2 regions of the Streptomyces sp. NPDC046379 genome follow, and region 2 is predicted to be linked to the other one. Evidence: riboswitches for the same ligand, from Rfam matches in the RefSeq annotation. Region 2 holds a riboswitch; the other holds the start of a gene.
What was found. A riboswitch is a leader RNA that binds a small molecule or an ion and turns the genes downstream of it on or off. The one in region 2 is predicted to bind glycine.

Region 1 (4,965 bases), on a different contig from region 2:
AGCCCGCGACGATCAGCCGGGGCCGGGACTCCTTGGCGAGGCGCTCCACCTCGGCCATGTCCACGCGGCCGTCGTCACCGACGTGGTACGCGACCACGTCGTAGAGCTTGCCGGAGAAGTTGATCTTCATGCCGTGGGTCAGGTGCCCGCCGTGCGCGAGGTTCAGGCCCATGATCGTGTCGCCGGGCTTGAGCAGCGCGAACATCGCGGCGGCGTTGGCCTGCGCGCCGGAGTGCGGCTGCACGTTGGCGTGCTCGGCGCCGAACAGCTCCTTGACCCGGTCGATGGCGATCTGCTCGACCACGTCGACGTGCTCGCAGCCGCCGTAGTAGCGGCGGCCCGGGTAGCCCTCGGCGTACTTGTTGGTGAGGACCGAGCCCTGGGCCTCCATGACCGCGACCGGGGCGAAGTTCTCGGAGGCGATCATCTCGAGGGTGGACTGCTGGCGGCGCAGCTCGGCGTCGACGGCGGCGGCGACGTCCGGGTCCAGCTCGTGCAGGGGGGTGTTCAGAAGCGACATGTCGGCGTTGGCTCCTCAGCCGGCGATGTGGGCGTCGTACTCGTCGGCGGAGAGCAGGTCGGCCGGCTCCTCCGCGACGCGCACCTTGAACAGCCAGCCGCCCTCGAAGGGCGCGGAGTTCACCAGCGACGGGTCGTTGACCACGTCCTCGTTGATCTCGGTGACCTCGCCGGCGACGGGGGAATACAGTTCGCTGACCGACTTGGTCGACTCCAGCTCACCGCAGGTCTCGCCCGCGGCGACCGTGGAGCCCACGTCGGGGAGCTGGGCGTAGACGACGTCGCCGAGCGCGTTCGCCGCGAACGCGGTGATGCCGACCGTCGCGACGCCGTCCTCGGCGGCCGACAGCCACTCGTGCTCCTTGCTGTAGCGCAGCTGCTGGGGGTTGCTCATGGCCTGGATTCTCCTGTACGCGTGGGACTGCGGATGAACGGGGGACTGCGGAAACCGCTGCTGAGCAGGGTGAAGGCGGGCGGAGTCGCATGCGGACCGGCACATGCGGACCACGCCTCAAGTGTTACTTCCGGCGCTTGTGGAACGGCAGCGCCACGACCTCGTACGGCTCGTGACTGCCCCGGATGTCCACGCCGACACCGGGCGTGCCCGGCGCCGCGTGCGCGGGGTCGACGTACGCCATGGCGATCGGCCGGCCCAGCGTCGGCGAGGGCGCGCCGGAGGTGACCTCGCCGATCACCTCGCCGCCCGCGACCACGGCGTACCCGGCGCGCGGCACCCGGCGGCCCTCGGCGACCAGGCCGACCAGGACCCGCGGCGGGTTCTCCTCGGCGCGGGCGGCGGCCGCCAGCAACGCCTCGCGCCCGACGAAGTCACCCTCCTTGCCGAACTTCACCACCCGGCCGAGACCGGCGTCGAAGGGGGTGAGCGCGGTGGTCAGCTCGTGCCCGTACAGCGGCATGCCCGCCTCCAGGCGCAGCGTGTCACGGCAGGACAGCCCGCAGGGGACCAGGCCAGCGCCCCGACCGGCCTCGGTCAGCGCCTGCCACAGGGCGACGGCGTGCCCGGGGCGCACGAACAGCTCGAAGCCGTCCTCGCCGGTGTAGCCGGTGCGCGCAATCAGCGCCGGGACGCCCGCGACCGTGCCGGGCAGTCCGGCGTAGTACTTCAGGCCGTCGAGATCGGCGTCGGTCAGCGCCTTGAGGATGCCGGGGGACTCGGGGCCCTGCACGGCGATCAGCGCGTAGGCGTCCCGGTCGTCGCGCACCTCGGCGTCGAAGCCGGCGGCGCGCTCGGTGAGGGCGTCCAGCACGACCTGGGCGTTGGAGGCGTTGGCGACGACCATGAACTCGGCCTCGGCGAGGCGGTAGACGATCAGGTCGTCGAGAATGCCGCCGTCGGCCCGGCAGATCATCGTGTAGCGGGCGCGGCCGACGCCGACGGAGGCGAGGTCGCCGACCAGGGCGAAGTTCAGCAGGGCGGCGGCGCCGGGGCCGGTGACCGTGATCTCGCCCATGTGGGAGAGGTCGAACAGGCCGGCGCGGGTGCGCACCGCGAGGTGCTCGTCGCGCTCGGAGCCGTAGCGCAGGGGCATGTCCCAGCCGGCGAAATCGGTCATGGTCGCGCCCAGTTCGCGGTGCAGGGCGTCGAGGGCGGTGCGACGGGGTACGGAACTGCTCATCGGACGGATGTCTCCCGGGGCGATGGGGGGACCTCCCGTGCGAGCTCATTCGAGCATGGGGGAGGGCGAGGTCGTTCCTCCCCATCTGTCATCGGAACCTGAGAGGTTCGCCATGACCGTGACCGGTCACTGGCTTGCACCTTGGGTGGGACCACCGCGCACGGCGGCGGCCCGCTTTTCAGATGTGCCTCGCCCGTGCGGTAACGGTGCCTGAGAGATTCAAGGGAGGGACTTGCTCCTTCGGCGTCCCAGCGCCGGTGGCGGCTGGGAACTCTCCCGCGCGGATTCAAACGGCCGGTATGCAGTTGGCGCGCACATCATTGCACGCATCGCCGGTTCGCGGCAGGCTGCGATCTGTAACCGTGCTGTGGCACCACGAGTACGAAAACACGAGACACCGCGGATTACCTTCTCTTTACACTCGACGGGGACGGGAACTCGTGAACCGCCCCAGGGGAGGACGATCACGGTGAACAGGACCACGGCCTACGCCGCCGGCTCGCCCGTCGCGCTGCCCCGGCAGCCCGCCGCGTCCGCGGGGGAGGCGTGCGTCCCCGCGCCGGTCGTCCGCGACCTGCGCGAGCGGGCCGGACGCAGCCCGCACGCACTGCTCTTCGGTCCCGGCGACCTGGTCGTGGTCACCGGTCTGCCCGGCAGCGGCAAGTCCACCCTGATGCGCCGGACCGTCAAGGCGGTCCGCATCGACTCCCAGGACACCCGCGACCGCTGGGACCGCCGCATGCCCGGCTTCCTGCCGTACGGGCTCTACCGGCCGCTGGTGCGCCTCGCCCACTACGCCGGGCTGCGCCGCGCCCTGCGCACCGGCGAGGGCATCGTCGTCCACGACTGCGGCACCCAGGCCTGGGTGCGCGCCTGGCTGGCCCGCGAGGCCCGCCGCCGGGGCGGCACGCTGCACCTGCTGTTCCTCGACGTCACCCCCGAGCAGGCGCTGGCCGGGCAGCGCGAGCGCGGCCGGGGCGTCTCCCGCTACGCCTTCCGCCGCCACCGCCGCGTCGCCGCCCGCCTCCTCGCCCGAGTCGAACGGGGCGCCCTGCCGCCCGGCTGCGTCTCGGCGGTCCTCCTCGACCGCGACGCGGCGAACACGCTGCGCCGGATCGGGTTCACGGGCTGAGGACGGGGGCCCGGGCGGGGCCGGGAATCGCGGCGTCCGCCACCGGGCTGTTCGCGGTCGCACGCCGGGCCGTGCCGCGTATACCGGGGCGTATCGCGTATACCGGGGCCGGGCCGTGCTCGCCGGGCCGGGCCGTGCTCGCCGGGCCGGGGCGTGCTCGCCGGGCCGTGCCGTGCTCGCCGTGCCGCGCACGCCGGGCCGGGCCGCGCACGCCGGGCCGGGCCGCGCACGGCCGGCCGCGCGATGGCCGGGGCGGGGCCGGGAGCGGGCGTTCCACGGTCGCCGGGGCGGGGCCGGGAACCGACGGCGGCGGGCCGGCGCAGGTTCGCGGACCGGGGTTTCGCGGTGTCCGGGACGGGGTCTGGACCGGGCAGTTTCCCGATGGCCGGGAATGGGGCCGGGGCACGAGAACTCCGCGGTGGTCGGCGCCCGACGCCGGGGGTCTGCGACCGGGGCTTCGTGACGGCGGGCCCCCGGCGCCGGCGGCCGTGGGCCGGGGGCTTCCCGGCGGTGGGCGCCGGGGGTCGCGGGCCCGGGGCCCGGCCCGCCGGACGGTAGCCTTTCAGCCGGACCAGTAGTTCTCGGCAGGCGGTAGGCAGATGGACTTCCCGGCGGACTTCTCCGCGGACATCCCGGCGCAGGCGCACCCCCATCCGCACGGCGGATGGCCCGGCAACGAGCTGGAGGAGGTGCTGTCCGCGTCCCTCGGCGTCCCCACGGCCGGCGCCCGGATCGTCGAGGTGCTCGGCCGCAGCTTCGTCTGGGTGCCGCTGCCCAACGGCGGCGGACCCGACAGCGGCCCGCTGGACCTGCCCACCATGGAGATCGCCGGCCAGGCGTACGTGCCCGTGTTCAGCTCCGAGGAGCAGTTCCGCCAGGTCGTCGGCGCGCACATGTCGTACACCATCGCCCCCGCCGTCGAGTTCGCGCGCGGACTGCCCCCGCAGGCCGGCATCGCCGTCAACCCCGGCGGCGTCGTCGGGATCCCGCTGCCGCCGCCCGCGGTGGCCGAACTGTGCCGGGCCGGGCGCACCCCCCTGGACGGGCCCGCGAGCGGCGGCCGGGTCCGGCTGTTCGAGCCGGACTGGCAGGACGACCCGGTCGACTTCCTCTCCGCCGCCTCCGCCGAGTTCGAGGGCATCGGCGTGGTCCGCACCGCCCGCCGCTGCCTGGCCGCCATCGAGACCGCCGACCCCGTGATGTTCGTCGGCGTCGAACTCACCGCCTGGGAGGGCGACCTGCGCGCCCTGCCGCTGGACGCCCTCGGCCGCGCCCTCGGCCGGGTCCCGGTCCGCTGGCCGGTGAACCTGGTCCTGCTGGACGTCACGGACGACCCCGTCGGCCACTGGATGCGCGAGCGGGTGCGCCCCTTCTATACGCAAATTCTCCCGCAGAACGGCTGAAGTCGATTCGTCGCCAAGGCCCTAAGCTAGGGTCACGGCTCAAAGCGGGCGTGGGACGAAGGGGCGGTAAGAAGTGAGCGCGAGCGGCACGGGAACCGCCGCGGCCGGCCAGGTCGAGCACATGCTGCGCCAGGTGACGCCGGGGCGCTACGACGCCTACGAGGCGCTGCTGCGCGCCCTCGCCACCCCCTCCGTCGGCCAGGTCTGGATGCTGCTGTGGCACGGCCAGGCCGGTTCCCCCGACGCCCAGTACGGCGACATGGAGGTCGGCGGC
Region 2 (4,965 bases):
CCTCGACATGGACGCCTTCTTCGCCTCGGTGGAGCAGGCGTCCAAGCCGAGCCTGCGCGGGAAGGCCGTCATCGTGGGCGGACTCGGTCCCCGCGGTGTGGTGGCGACGGCGTCGTACGAGGCCCGGGTCTTCGGGGTGCACTCGGCGATGCCGATGGCACAGGCCCGCCGGCTGGCGCCCAACGCCGCCTATCTGGTGCCCCGCTTCGCGGTGTACCGGTCGATCAGCGACCAGGTGATGGCGCTGTTGCGGGAGCTGTCGCCGCTGGTGGAGCCGCTCAGCCTGGACGAGGCGTTCGTGGACCTGGAGGCCGGGGGAGCCGCCCGGGACGCGCGGTCGGCGCGGGTCGCGGGCGAGAAGCTGCGGGCGGACATCCGCGCCGTCACCGGACTGACCGGTTCGGTCGGGCTCGCCGCCTCCAAGATGCTCGCGAAGATCGCCTCGGAGCGCGCCAAACCCGACGGGCTGGAGCTGATCGAGCCGGGCACCGAGCGGGCGCTGCTCGGACCGATGCCGGTGCGGACGCTCCCCGGAGTGGGCCCCGCGACGGGGGACCATCTGCGGAGGGCCGGGATCACCACGGTCGGGGAACTGGCCGAGGCCGGCGAGGACGAACTCGTCCGGCTGGTCGGCAAGGCACACGGGCACGCGCTGTACGCCATGGCGCTGGCGCGCGACGAGCGGCCCGTGGTGGCCGAGCGGGAGACGAAGTCGGTGTCCGTGGAGGACACCTACGACGTGGACATCCACGACCGGCTCCGGGTGGGGCTGGAGGTGCAGCGGCTGGCGGACCGGTGCGTGCGGCGGCTGCGGGGCGCGGGGCTGTCGGGGCGGACGATCGTGCTCAAGGTGCGCCGGTACGACTTCTCCACGCTGACCCGGTCCGAGACGCTGCGTGGCCCCACGGACGATCCGGCGGTGGTGCGGGAGGCCGCGGCGCGGCTGCTGGACTCGGTGGACACGACGGGCGGCGTGCGGCTGCTGGGCGTGGGGGTCAGCGGCCTCGCCGACTACACGCAGGAGGACCTGTTCGCGCAGGCCGCGGGGCCCCTGGCGGACGTGCCGGACGAGGACGCGGTGCCGGAACCGGAACAGGGCGTCGCCGAGCCGGCCGAGCGGCGCTGGCCCGCCGGGCACGACGTGCGGCACGCCGAGCACGGGCACGGCTGGGTGCAGGGCAGTGGACTGGGCCGGGTGACCGTGCGGTTCGAGACGCCCGGCTCGGAGCCGGGGCGGGTGCGGACCTTCCGTACCGACGACCCCGCGCTGGAGCCGGCGGATCCGCTGCCGCTCGTGCCGCGAAGACCCGAGGCAGGTCAGGAGTCGTCGGAGCCGGCGAGTCTGCCGAAGTCGTGGTCCGGGAGCGGGGGAGGGGCGGCCACGTCGAGTCCGTAGTGGTGGTAGAGCCGCAGCTCCTGTTCCGGGGACAGGTGTCGGCCGACGCCGAGGTCGGGAGCCCTCCTGATCAGGGCGCGGTCGTAGGGGACGTGCAGGCTGCCGTCGATCAGTTCGCTGGGCTCCAGCGGGACGAACGCGTCGCGGCTGAACAGGCCGGTGCGTATGGCCGCCCACTCCGGTTCGCCGGTGGCGTCGTCGAGGTACACCTCGTCGATCGTGCCGATCCTGGCGCCGGTGCGGTCGAACGCCTTGCGGCCGATCAGGTTGCGCGGATCGATGTCGGTCTGCACGGTCCCTCCTCATGGTCGCAACTCGTTCGTCAGCACTACGAAAGAGCACATTGGGGAAGGCGGCCACTCGAGGGACCCCGCGCCGGGCTCGCTGGTAGTCTGGCAAGTGGCTGGCGACCCCGTGCGGGAGAGTCCTCCGACCACCGTCGGAGGCGCCGAAGGAGCAAATCCTCCCCGGAATCTCTCAGGCCCCCGTACCGCACGGACGAGGTCACTCTGGAAAGCAGGACAGGCGCCGCCGGCGTCCGTCCTCACCGACGGTGAAAGCCGGACGTCCTCGGGCGGCCCGGTGAAGCTCTCAGGTCGAGATGACAGAGGGGGAGGCCGTCGGGGTACCCGTGCCGGGGTGCCCCCCGAAGGTCGCGTCAGACCAGGAGGCCTCCGCAGATGACCGCCCACCGCATCCCGCTCGCCGAGCTCGAACAGGGCATCCCCTTCGAACAGCGCCACATCGGGCCCGACCAGGAGGCCAGGGCGAAGATGCTCGCCCAGGTGGGCTACGGCTCCCTGGACGAACTGACCGCCGCCGCCGTCCCGGACGTGATCAAGAACGCCGACCGGCTGGAACTGCCGGACGCCCGCACCGAGGCCGAGGTGCTCGCCGAGCTGCGTGCGCTCGCCGACCGCAACCAGGTCCTGGGCTCCATGATCGGCCTCGGCTACTACGGCACCTTCACCCCGCCGGTGATCCTGCGCAACGTCATGGAGAACCCCGCCTGGTACACGGCGTACACGCCCTACCAGCCCGAGATCTCCCAGGGGCGGCTCGAGGCGCTGCTGAACTTCCAGACGATGGTCGCCGACCTCACCGGTCTGCCCACCTCCGGCGCCTCGCTGCTCGACGAGGGCACGGCCGCTGCCGAGGCCGTCGCGCTGTCCCGGCGCATGGGGCGGAACAAGAAGGGCCTCTACCTCGTCGACGCGGACGCGCTGCCGCAGACCGTCGCGGTGATCCGGACCCGCTGCGAGCCGGTCGGCGTCGAAGTCGTCGTCGCCGACCTGAGCCAGGGCATCCCCGCCGAGATCGCCGAGCGGGAGATCAACGGCGTCCTCCTCCAGTACCCGGGCGCCTCCGGGGCCGTACGCGACCTCAAGCCCGTCATCGACCAGGCGCACGACCTGGGCGCGCTGGTCACCGTCGCCGCCGACCTGCTGGCGCTGACGCTGCTGAAGTCGCCGGGCGAACTGGGCGCGGACATCGCGGTCGGCACCACGCAGCGCTTCGGCGTGCCCATGGGCTTCGGCGGGCCGCACGCCGGCTACATGGCGGTGCGCGAGCAGTTCGCCCGCAGCCTGCCCGGCCGTCTGGTCGGCGTGTCCGTCGACGCCGACGGCAACCGCGCCTACCGCCTCGCGCTGCAGACGCGTGAGCAGCACATCCGCCGCGAGAAGGCCACCAGCAACATCTGCACCGCCCAGGTGCTGCTCGCCGTGATGGCGGGCATGTACGCCGTCTACCACGGCCCCGAGGGTCTGAAGGGCATCGCCCGGCGCACCCACCGGTACGCCGCCGTCTTGGCGGCCGGGCTCAACGGCGGCGGCGTCGAGGTCGTGCACGGCGCCTACTTCGACACCCTGACCGCCCGCGTCCCCGGCCGTGCCGCCGAGGTCGTAGCCGCCGCGCGCGAGCAGGGCGTCAACCTTCACCTCGCCGACGCCGACCACGTCTCCGTCTCCTGCGACGAGACCACCACCCGGGCCCACCTGAGCGCCGTGTGGAACGCCTTCGGCGTCGAGGGCGACGTCGAGGCGCTGGACGCGGCCACCGAGGACGCGCTGCCGCAGGCGCTGCTGCGCACCGACGCCTACCTGACCCACCCGGTGTTCCAGCAGCACCGCTCCGAGACCGCCATGCTGCGCTACCTGCGCAGGCTCGCCGACCGCGACTACGCGCTCGACCGGGGCATGATCCCGCTGGGCTCCTGCACCATGAAGCTCAACGCCACCACCGAGATGGAGCCGGTCACCTGGCCCGAGTTCGGTCAGTTGCACCCGTTCGCGCCGGCCGAGCAGGCGCAGGGCTACCTCACGCTCATCCGCGAGCTGGAGGAACGTCTCGCCGAGGTCACCGGCTACGACAAGGTGTCGCTGCAGCCCAACGCCGGGTCGCAGGGCGAGCTGGCCGGGCTGCTGGCCGTGCGCGGCTACCACCGCGCCAACGGCGACGAGCAGCGCACCGTCTGCCTGATCCCGTCCTCCGCGCACGGCACCAACGCCGCCAGCGCCGTCATGGCCGGGATGAAGGTCGTCGTCGTCAAGACCGCCGACGACGGCGAGATCGACGTCGAGGACCTGCGGGCCAAGATCGAGCAGCATCGCGACCAGCTGGCGGTGCTCATGATCACCTACCCCTCCACGCACGGCGTGTTCGAGGAGCACGTCGCCGACATCTGCGCCCGGGTGCACGAAGCCGGCGGCCAGGTCTACGTCGACGGCGCCAACCTCAACGCCCTGGTCGGCCTGGCCAAGCCCGGCCACTTCGGCGGCGACGTCTCGCACCTGAACCTGCACAAGACGTTCTGCATCCCGCACGGCGGCGGCGGTCCGGGCGTCGGCCCGGTAGCGGTGCGCGAGCACCTGGCGCCGTACCTGCCGAACCACCCGCTGCAGCCCGAGGCCGGCCCCGCGACCGGCGTCGGCCCGATCTCCGCCGCTCCGTGGGGTTCCGCGGGCATCCTGCCCATCTCCTGGGCGTACGTCCGCCTGATGGGCGGCGAGGGCCTGAAGCGGGCCACGCAGGTGGCCGTCCTCAGCGCCAACTACATCGCCAAGCGTCTTGAGCCGCACTACCCCGTGCTCTACACCGGCCCCGGCGGGCTGGTCGCGCACGAGTGCATCATCGACCTGCGCCCGCTGACGAAGGCGACCGGCGTGAGCGTCGACGACGTCGCCAAGCGGCTGATCGACTACGGCTTCCACGCGCCGACGATGTCGTTCCCGGTGGCCGGCACGCTCATGATCGAGCCCACCGAGTCCGAGGACCTCACCGAGCTGGACCGGTTCTGCGACGCGATGATCGCCATTCGCGCGGAGATCGAGAAGGTCGGCTCGGGCGCGTGGCCGGCCGACGACAACCCGCTGCGCAACGCCCCGCACACCGCGGCGGCGCTGGGCGGGGCGTGGGAGCACGCCTACAGCCGCGAGGAGGCGGTCTTCCCCGGCGGCGTCGTCGCCGCCGACAAGTACTGGCCGCCGGTGCGCCGGATCGACCAGGCCTTCGGCGACCGGAACCTCGTCTGCTCCTGCCCGCCGCTGGACGCCTACGAGGACTGAGAA

Region 1: another riboswitch for glycine. It lies ahead of gcvT (glycine cleavage system aminomethyltransferase GcvT); the one in region 2 lies ahead of gcvP (aminomethyl-transferring glycine dehydrogenase).

What each region holds. Positions count from the first base shown of each region.
Region 1 covers NZ_JBVJFP010000010.1:275,580-280,544, reverse strand. The annotation lists gene glyA (serine hydroxymethyltransferase) at 1-520, opposite strand, end outside; gene gcvH (glycine cleavage system protein GcvH) at 536-913, opposite strand; gene gcvT (glycine cleavage system aminomethyltransferase GcvT) at 1,038-2,156, opposite strand; glycine riboswitch at 2,232-2,344, opposite strand; glycine riboswitch at 2,345-2,445, opposite strand; gene ACZ6KF_RS19730 (AAA family ATPase) at 2,626-3,288, shown strand; gene ACZ6KF_RS19725 (enhanced serine sensitivity protein SseB) at 3,888-4,691, shown strand; gene ACZ6KF_RS19720 (enhanced serine sensitivity protein SseB C-terminal domain-containing protein) at 4,765-4,965, shown strand, end outside.
Region 2 covers NZ_JBVJFP010000016.1:151,656-156,620, reverse strand. The annotation lists gene ACZ6KF_RS26485 (DNA polymerase IV) at 1-1,396, shown strand, start outside; gene ACZ6KF_RS26480 (PRC-barrel domain-containing protein) at 1,318-1,689, opposite strand; glycine riboswitch at 1,804-1,899, shown strand; glycine riboswitch at 1,900-2,014, shown strand; gene gcvP (aminomethyl-transferring glycine dehydrogenase) at 2,077-4,962, shown strand.